Regions from separate parts of the Paenibacillus sp. FSL R7-0026 genome, predicted to be linked through region 2. Evidence: riboswitches for the same ligand, from Rfam matches in the RefSeq annotation. Region 2 holds a riboswitch; each other region holds the start of a gene.
The links. Region 2 has a riboswitch for cyclic di-AMP ahead of MKY44_RS16100 (3D domain-containing protein). Riboswitches for the same ligand answer to the same signal wherever they lie in the genome.

Region 1 (3,278 bases), 1.7 Mb from region 2:
CCTAAATGACATTTCATTTAGGTCTCTTTTTGTAAATAAATTTGGAATATAGGAGTCATGAAGATGATTAGTGATACAGAACTGGACGCCCTGCGTCTGTCAGGTGAGAAAGTAAGAGTCGTTCGGGACGAGCTGGAATCGAACGATGTAACGGGAATTGTGGTTGCCTGGGATGGCGAGCAGGTACTTATCCGTCGTCAGAATCGACGTGTCGTTAAGCTGGATCGAGGTTACCGCTATCAGCTGTTCAGCGAGCCGCGCCAGAGTCCACTTAGTGAGTAACAGCTTATAATTATGGCAGAGCCATGAGAGTTAAATGTTTGGAATTACCATGATTTCTTGGCATAATTGACTCACTCGGGAGAGAAGATAGGTACAGTGAGGGAAGATCTGTAACTATAGCCGAGAGGGTGTGCTACAAGCCATGACATTGATGAATGATAAAGTTCATGCCTACAAGGATCAGATTGGAGCATTAAGCGATGTACTGCCAGGTGTGGTGAAGTCGTATCATGAGTTTACCGGAGAATGTTTCCAACCTGGCGTGATTGATGCAAAGACAAAACAGCTAATTGCACTTGGCATTGGATTATTCGCCAACAATGAAGTATGTACCTTCTACCATGTAGAAGAAGCCCGTGCCAAGGGAGCAACAGATCAGGAGATTATGGAGACCGTTGCGGTGGCCGGAGCTGTTGGAGGAGGACATGCCCTGTCTCAGGGTGCGATGCGAGTGCAGAAGGCGCTGCATTAGTAAGCAATGCAACATACATTTTTAAGTACAAAAAAGGCATCCGGTTAATAACCGATGCCTTTTTGTATGTGAATTACATTTTACCTAACATTTTATCATACATAAACTGTCCAGTTACCCGACGTGCTGTTACATAGCGGTCATTGAAGTATGGATTCGATAACTTCGTGATGCTTACACCTTTACTGCTGGAGGCATGAGCGAATTGTCCGCCGCCAATATATACACCTGTATGTGAAATGCCTTTGCCTGTTGTATTAAAGAACACCAGATCACCTGTCCGAACATTGCTCTTGGATACAGGCGTACCTGTTTTGGCTTGCTGCTGAGAAGTACGTGGCAATTCAATGCTGTATTTGTTGAAAAGATATCTCATAAAACCAGAACAGTCGAAGCCGGCTACAGTCGTGCCACCCCATTTGTAAGGAATACCTGTCATGTTGTTCACTACGGAGTTGATACTGCTTGCCTCTGTGCTTGTTGCCCCGGATGTAAATAATACAGCTGCTCCAAAAATGGAGATAATCAGTTTTTTCAAAATCAATGTTCTCCCTTCGATGCCTACGGAGTTAGCTAAGGGTTCGGTAGAAGGTTCCCTATATTTCCTATGTATAAGAATAATTCACCCAAATTGGTTCCCCCGTTTTCAAACATGAAACTCGGCAATGAATAATTAAGTTTTTGTAACTATTTGAAACTATATTGCATAAATGCGTAATTGTCAAACCCATTTAAACCCTTTCTTAATACCTCAATGTTAGCGGAATTAAGGTTTTTATATGAAAAAAGGGATCAAGTTTGGGTATCATTCATGACAAAAACGTCATTATTGATTCGTTTAAGACGAATTTGGATAAATAGATAGGTTTATCATGAGTTAAAAGAACTATTCCGTTATGTAGAATTATAGAGATTATATTCATTAAGTTGCATATATTGACAAAAATCGATTTTTTGCATATTATCTGATTATCCAATCCACATATTGGATTTAAAATGATTTTATTATGCGATAAATACAAATAAAGGAGGTTTAGGGACGCGTATCATAGATAAAGTAGAAGTGGAAGATTTATAAAAACGAACATAGGAGAGTGTTACATTTGAAAGCGAAGAAATTAGTTACTTTTGTCCTGGCATGTACGATGGTGTTCTCAGCAGTTGGAATGGCAGTTCTTCCTGTAGGGACGGTATCTGCTGCGGATGCATCAGGTACAACAGCGAGTATTTCTGATATTTTGAAGAACCAGCTGCCGGATGGAGGTTGGAGAAAAGATTATAAACAGACAAGTGGGGAGTGGGCAAAGTCCACGATAGACAACAAGGCTACATACTTAGAAATTAGAAGATTGGCGAAGGAATTTAAAAAGACGAATGATCCGCGTTACTCCACAGCTGCAATCAAAGGAATTAACTTTTTGATCAATATGCAGTATTCAAATGGCGGATGGCCACAGGTCTATCAAAGCTCCGGATATCACAAGCATATTACCTACAATGATGATGCCATGATTAATGTAATGATCATGCTCGATGAAGTAGCAGCACGCAAAGGTGATTTCTCGTTTATTGATAGTACACTTGCTAATCGCAGTAAAAATTCAGTTGCCAAAGGTGTGGAGGCGATTCTGAATACACAAGTCGTTTCAGGCGGTAAGCTGACAGGATGGGGACAACAACATGATTCCAGTTCCCTTAAACCAGCGAGCGCAAGAATCTACGAAGTGCCATCGCTGACAGCTGGAGAGAGTGTAACGATTGTTAAATTCCTGAAAACCAGACCTGCTAACGCTAAAATTACCGCATCTATTAAAGGAGCGGAGGCTTGGTTTAACAAGGTAAAAATTACGGGTTACAAGTATGAAAGAGCTAATGGAGATAGTAAAATTATCGCTGATTCCAAAGCTGCACCAATTTGGGCACGCTTCTATGAGATAGGAACGGACAAACCAATCTTTATTGGTCGTGACGGGGTAGTTAAATACAAATTAAGTGATATTGATAAAGAAAGAAGAGGTGGTTATGCATGGTATGGTAACTGGCCTTCCAAGCTGTAATTTGAAGTATGCTTCCGTTTTAATGAACCAAACTATTAGCAGCAGTTAAAGGTAGAGCCCGAATCGACACGGACGTCTGGTTCGGGCTTTATTGTTATTATTTTCAGTGTTGACATGATAGATTCCGCATGATATATTATTTCTTGTCGCCGATATTGATGACGGAGATACAATATGCGGTCGTGGCGGAATTGGCAGACGCGCACGGTTCAGGTCCGTGTGGGCTAACCCCCGTGGAGGTTCGAGTCCTCTCGACCGCATCTAAAAAAAGACTCCTTAAGCTAACACTTAAGGAGTCTTTTTTTGCATTTTTTGATATAACACTAACACTAGATTTAGTATCCAAGAGGTTAGTGCTTAGCTGCATGTACAGCAAATGTCTTCCATCAGCCATACGGAACGTTTATTGTGCTGCGGTAACATTAACGCTGTCAATATTCGGTCCTTCCGATCCAGTGGTAACCACT
Region 2 (3,278 bases):
CACTTTCAATCAATAGTGGTGCCTATCTGGCGGAGATTTTCCGTGCAGGTATCCAAGGTGTGGATCGTGGTCAGTTGGAAGCAGCTCGTTCCCTCGGAATGGGCAGAGGCGCCGCGATGCGTTATATCATATTGCCACAAGCCTTCAAAGCTGTATTACCAGCGATCGGTAATGAATTCATAACTATCATCAAAGAATCCTCCATTATCTCCGTTATCGGTATGGTGGATATTATGTATCAGGCAAGTGTAGTCAAGAACATTACGTACCAAGGATTGAGTCCATTTTTGATTGCAGCAGCCATCTACTTTGTAATGACGTTCATTTTGTCCAAGCTGCTGGGACGACTGGAAAGGAAGTTGAGTGCAAGTGATAGACGTTAGACAATTACACAAATCTTATGGAAATAACGATGTGCTTAAGGGCATAAACGTGACGATTGGCAAAGGTGAGGTTGTCGTGGTCATCGGTCCTTCCGGTTCAGGTAAAAGTACTTTCTTGCGTTGTCTGAATCTGCTGGAACAGCCTACCTCAGGAGAGATTGATTTTGAAGGCGTGTCAATCACGGACCCCAAGCATAACATTAACGCAACTCGTGAGAAAATGGGCATGGTGTTCCAGCACTTCAACCTGTTCCCACACAAAACGGTAGAGCAAAACATTACGATTGCTCCAATTAAAGTGAAGAAACAATCCACTCAGGAAGCGGAAAAAATTGCTGCTGATCTGCTTAACACCGTGGGCTTGTACGATAAAAAAGATACATTCCCGAATCAGCTGTCTGGTGGACAGAAACAGCGGATCGCCATTGCTAGAGCATTGGCCATGCAGCCGCATGTGATGCTGTTTGACGAGCCTACGTCGGCACTGGACCCTGAGATGGTCGGTGAAGTGCTGGATGTCATGAAACGTCTTGCAGAAGGCGGAATGACGATGGTCATCGTAACCCATGAGATGGGTTTCGCACGTGAAGTGGGAGACCGCATCTTGTTCATGGATGGCGGGGTTATTGTGGAAGAGGGAACACCTGATGAGGTGTTTGGAGCTCCAAAAAATTCACGTACACGTGATTTTCTTGCCAAAGTACTCTAAACGAAAGATTAAATAGCGTTACTGACATCGAGTCGGTAACGCTATTTTTTTGTGCGTATTAATCATTTATAGATTTGAAAAGTAACTATTCTGTTACCAGATGTAAAGGAATCGGGTCGTCCAATAATTCTAAAGAATGCAGTATTCTTAGATATGATGACATGCTAAAAACCATTTGGTAAGAATTACTACAAGTTCAGGTTACAAAATTGTGATATATTGAACTCTGCCGAAACTTCCGGACAGGGAGTGCGGGGGATGTAACGATGCAGATTGTGCAGGGGGAAGATCTATGGCACACTGCTTGGGGTGAATTAGGGGTACATAACGTTTCAAATGTAATGAAGAACCTATAGGGTGGGCTCCTCATCCGAATCCGACAACTAACTTCGCAGGCACAATGAGGGAGGAAGACCATGATTAACAAGAAACGTATAGCCAAAACAGCAGTAGCATTAATGACAACAGCAATGCTCATTCAAGCCGTTCCGGCTCACGCCGATTCAGTTCATGTGGCCAAAGAAGGGGATACCTTCTACACCTTATCGAAACAATATGGAGTAGCACTCAACACGTTGGTTAAAGCAAACAACGACATTTCGGCTTACAACATTTATGGTGGTTTGAAAATTACGATTCCCGGTAAGGCAAACAATGTAGCAGCCGCTGCGGCAACGGAGAGCAAGACCCAAGCGAAGACTGTTACTACAGCGAGCTTGGACGTTAACGCAGATAACAAAGTTGTTCAAGCCTGGGGTAAGACATTCGATTACAGCAAAGCTGTGAACGTAAAAGCAACGGCATACTCTGCAGATCCGTCCGAAAATGGAGGATGGGGTGCAGTCGATTATTTCGGAAATGACCTTGAACTGGGCACGATTGCAGTTGATCCAAGTGTAATTCCACTTGGAACCAAAGTACTGGTAACTGGTCACAGCCATCCAGGATTGCCAAAACAGGCTTTTGTAGCCACAGCGCGGGATGTGGGCGGTGCAATCAAGGGTCACCGGATTGATATCTTTATCCCGGGTAGCAAACAGTCTGTAAGCTCATTTGGTTTTCAGGATATCGAGCTGTACATTCTGAAGTAGAGAGTAAATTACATTTAAAATGAATTCAAACAGGGTGTCTGCCAGTCGCTAATTTGCGATTGAACAGCACCCTTTTAATATTCTCATTATTTGTTATCACGGTCATCCTAATCTTTGGCCTTTGGCAATCCCAGCATTTCGTCCAAGGTGACCAGTTCATATCCCCGATTACGCAATTCCTCAATGATTTCAGGCAAAGCCTCAATCGTACCGTTCAGATTTGATCCTACACCGCCTCCTGCATGTTGTAGAACGATGGAGCCAGGTTTCACGGCAGATAGGATGTTATCCTTCACCTCTTCCTTGGAGAGGCCTTTCCAGTCCAGGGAGTCTACGTTCCAGTTCACAATGCTATAGCGTTGTTTGGCAGCCCATCTCAGCTGTTCTTCATTAATGTCTCCATAAGGTGGCCGAATCATCTTGGGCGTATATCCCGCCAAACGTCGAATAATATCCCCGGTATGTAAAATTTGTTTGCGAAAGGCATTCATCGACAGCTTACTGAATTCAGGATGATTGTAGCTGTGATTACCAACCATATGCCCTTCCTTAACGATGCGTTTCACCAGATCCGGATGTTTCTCAGCACGACTACCCACGATGAAGAATGTAGCTCTGACATTGTATTTCTTCAATACATCCAGCACTTGTGGAGTAAATCGTGGATCAGGTACATCATCAAAAGTCAGTGCAACCTTCTTGGTTGAAGGACCATTGGTTTTGAACGTATCGGCATATTTTTGACGTAACTGTCCCAATGTCAGTTGTTCTTCTTCCGCAGAATCTGAACCTGATACTGATTCACTTGGCGGGCTTGAAACATCCCGCGATGAAACTGGAGCATGATATCCTCCGAGAAAAATAACGATAACCATTAGCATAATGAGGCGTACGCGCATAATAACGGCCTCCTTTTCCAAAATGACGTTCTCCTTGGTATGCCCGGGGGTTCCATAAAATATGCGTAGTGTGAGAAGTTTCATTGCGGATTTAGCTTATGACAGCCATAATTCCTCCATATATAACATATAGAAAAGGATAGGTGGATAGGATATGAGTACATATGATTTGAAATCCATACGTTTACAGGTGATT
Region 3 (3,278 bases), 3.6 Mb from region 2:
TGCACATGAGGATATCATAAGAATTTTGCGTGAAGAGAAGGCTGGCGAAGTTGGTGGTGTGATGCACTCGTTCTCGGGCAGCTGGGAAACAGCAAAAAGTTGTCTCGATATGGGCTTCCATCTCTCTTTCGGAGGACCGATCACATTCAAAAATGCAAAGCAGCCCAAAGAGGTGCTGGAGAAGGTTCCTATGGACCGATTTTTCATTGAAACAGATGCTCCATATTTGACACCTCACCCTTATCGTGGGAAGCGAAATGAGACAGCGCATGTACGTCTGGTTGCAGAGGCAGCTGCGGAAATTAAAGGCATTTCGGTGGAGGAAATTGCTGCAATAACAACCAAAAATGCCATGGAACGATTTGGGATTCGTTAAAAAAACGAGCAAATGAGGTGAAAAAGGCAGGTAAGCGGAGGTAATTTGCCCTTTGATCCAAATAAATCAAGAATATTACAATATTTTAACCAAATATTCAGAAAAACGTACTTGATCAACGCTTTACAACATGCATCAAAACAGGATATCATCTTTTCAGTGAATTGTTGTGCGGAAAATTGGACAGATGTTCGGGGGATGAACAAAGGGACACTTTCCGATGAAACAACATTACTTTCATGAATCAGTCTCGCTGAGTCTCCGTTATCGGAGAGCGGGGGAACCAATAGGGCTTAAACATCGGTGTATTTGGCCGATGCGCAACGTTCGCTGACCCAAAAGCAGCGAAGGGAACTGCGAAGCCGTATTTGATTTCTTCTTTGGGTCTCGGGGTGAATTCAAGGGCGTCCGCCATGAGCGGGTGACCCAAGATAGGGCGGCTCTCTTTCGCCCGAACCCGACAGCTAACCTCGCAAGCGGAAAAAGAGAGGCAACCTCGTGCATGAATTTCCGATATTCAAAATCATTCGGAAGCCACGAAAGAGTTCCTCTTACACTCTTTCTTTGGCTTTTTTGTTTTTGAATAAAAGAAATATTGTCATCATACGGTAGGTATTCAGGAGGATGACATCATGTTGCGAAGATTGATTCATGGTGCAGAACCGGATTATGTTGGTCCGATCTGTGTTCTGTAGAAAATTTGGTATAGTCACGTCAAAGACATCATGCATTACTTTAGACGGCGAGGCTATGAAGGAGGACGGAGAAGTGGGCACATTCCAACCAGAAGAGACCCATGAGTCACGATCATCCAGTAAGTCTTTCGCGTTGCGGTGGAAGCATGAGAACATGCGTCAAATGGCATTGATCGCGATTTTCTCAATTGCGCTTACAATCATGATCTTGTTAGTCGTTTACGGTCAGGCCGGGAAACAAATTTCACTGGTTATTGATGGCAAAGCTCAGGTGGTAGAGACTCGTACAGGAATGCTTCAGGAAATGCTGGAGGAGCAGTCGATCACAGTCAGCCCTCACGATAAGGTATCCATGTCCATGAATGGGGCGATTACAGATGGAGACCGAATCGTTATTGAGCGGGCCGTTCCAGTTAACATTACGGCAGACGGAGACACCAAGACTCTGTATACAACCGATTCATCGGTAGAAGATGCAATTCAAAAATCAGGTATTCAAGTTGAAAGTAATGATAAAGTGTATCCGGCGCTTGGAACTGCGATCAAAGCGGAGATGAAGATCCGTGTAGTGCGCGTAACAAAGCGTACAGTGGAAGTAGAGCAACCGATCGCTTACAAAGTCATTAAAACGGCTGACCCTAGCTTGTACAAAGGGGATAACCGTGTCGTTGTGAACGGCAAAGAAGGCACAATTGTGCAGCATATCGAAAAGGTATTTCAGGATGGAGAATTGGTCTCCAAAAAAATGGTCGGCAAATCTGTCGCGAATAATCGTGTAGATAAAGTGATCGCTGTTGGCACCAAAGCAAAACCGGTCGTGAAAGAACCTGAGATTCAGACCGTATCGGCTCAAACGTCAACAACCAAAAAGGCTACAACAACGAACTCGAAGAAAACATCTGCCTCGGGCAGCAAAGTGATTACCGTATCCGGGACTTCTTTTAAATACTCCAAAGTACTTAAAAATGTATCCATGACTGCCTACTCTTCCGAAGAGCCTGGCATTGGAACTAAAACAGCTTCCGGTACTCGTGTAACGGAAGGGCGCACCATTGCGGTTGATCCCAAAGTCATTCCAATTGGCTGGTGGGTATATATCGAAGGTCTGGGATTCCGTCGTGCGGAAGATACAGGCGGTGCCATTAAAGGCAACAAAATTGATGTATATTATGACAGTGTGAAGCATGCCCTGAATTTTGGACGTAAGAAAGGCAAGACGGTCTACGTGATCGGTCCGGTGAAGCCGGAAGCGAACTAAAATCGTTTTACTTTGAAATGGGAATGCTATAAAATAGTTGCATGAATGATTCATGCGGAATATGCGGCGGAGGAGTCTGAATTTAGTCTCCCCCGCCGTTTGGCAGAGAAGAGGATATTCCTCTTCTTTTTGCGTTAGAAAGGAAGAAATGGAACATGATAAAAGAAGTCATTGTGGTGGAAGGCCGTGACGATACGGTAGCTATCCGTCGGGCCGTGGAAGCCGATACCATAGAAACAGGTGGATCAGCCATCAACCAACGCATTCTGAAGCGGATTGCGCTTGCTCAAGAGAGACGGGGAGTCATTGTACTGACAGATCCGGATCATGCTGGCGAACGCATTCGAAAAATTATTGCGAATAAGGTGCCAGGCTGCAAACATGCCTTTATTCCGGAAGCCGATGCAACGCGCAAAGGGGACATTGGGGTGGAGAATGCCTCACCGGAGGCGATCCGTCATGCTCTGGCGCGCGTACATACTTCATACGAAGGTGCTCCGAGCCTGATCGATTGGGAGGACCTGATCGCGGCAGGACTTATCGTGCATCCGCAGGCAGCTGCACGTCGCATGGAGATGGGCAATCTGCTGGGCATCGGTTATTGTAACGGGAAGCAGTTCCACAAACGTCTCAGTGTATTTCAGATTACACGGGAAGAGTTCTCTACAGCATTAGCGCAAATTGAACGTGAAGGATTGTGAGCATATGAAGGACATGGAAGAGAAGATAGAAATTGCAACGCCCAAGCGAACCAAAGAGATTATTCAAAGACACGGATTCTCATTCAAGAAAAGTCTGGGTCAGAACTTTCTGATCGATCAAAATATACTGAACAAAATCGTTAATGCAGCCGATTTGGATGAGTCCAAGGGCGCACTGGAGATTGGGCCGGGTATTGGAGCTCTCACGGAGCGACTGGCTCGGGTAGCTGGTCCCGTCACAGCCGTAG

Region 1: linked by a shared signal. The riboswitch ahead of MKY44_RS08950 (C40 family peptidase) and the one ahead of MKY44_RS16100 (3D domain-containing protein) in region 2 are both predicted to bind cyclic di-AMP.
Region 3: linked by a shared signal. The riboswitch ahead of MKY44_RS00150 (3D domain-containing protein) and the one ahead of MKY44_RS16100 (3D domain-containing protein) in region 2 are both predicted to bind cyclic di-AMP.

Annotation. Positions count from the first base shown of each region.
Region 1 covers NZ_JBBORG010000001.1:1,928,179-1,931,456, forward strand. Annotated here, with positions in the region: gene MKY44_RS08940 (hypothetical protein) at 64-282, shown strand; gene MKY44_RS08945 (carboxymuconolactone decarboxylase family protein) at 425-754, shown strand; gene MKY44_RS08950 (C40 family peptidase) at 828-1,292, opposite strand; cyclic di-AMP (ydaO/yuaA leader) riboswitch at 1,298-1,429, opposite strand; gene pelA (pectate lyase) at 1,849-2,811, shown strand; tRNA gene MKY44_RS08960 (tRNA-Leu) at 2,988-3,071, shown strand; gene MKY44_RS08965 (carbohydrate-binding protein) at 3,215-3,278, opposite strand, start outside.
Region 2 covers NZ_JBBORG010000001.1:3,654,595-3,657,872, reverse strand. Annotated here, with positions in the region: gene MKY44_RS16110 (ABC transporter substrate-binding protein/permease) at 1-383, shown strand, start outside; gene MKY44_RS16105 (amino acid ABC transporter ATP-binding protein) at 370-1,092, shown strand; cyclic di-AMP (ydaO/yuaA leader) riboswitch at 1,310-1,506, shown strand; gene MKY44_RS16100 (3D domain-containing protein) at 1,509-2,183, shown strand; gene MKY44_RS16095 (polysaccharide deacetylase family protein) at 2,291-3,082, opposite strand; gene lpdD (prenylated flavin chaperone LpdD) at 3,237-3,278, shown strand, end outside.
Region 3 covers NZ_JBBORG010000001.1:32,452-35,729, forward strand. Annotated here, with positions in the region: gene MKY44_RS00145 (TatD family hydrolase) at 1-376, shown strand, start outside; cyclic di-AMP (ydaO/yuaA leader) riboswitch at 618-871, shown strand; gene MKY44_RS00150 (3D domain-containing protein) at 1,145-2,329, shown strand; gene rnmV (ribonuclease M5) at 2,485-3,030, shown strand; gene rsmA (16S rRNA (adenine(1518)-N(6)/adenine(1519)-N(6))-dimethyltransferase RsmA) at 3,035-3,278, shown strand, end outside.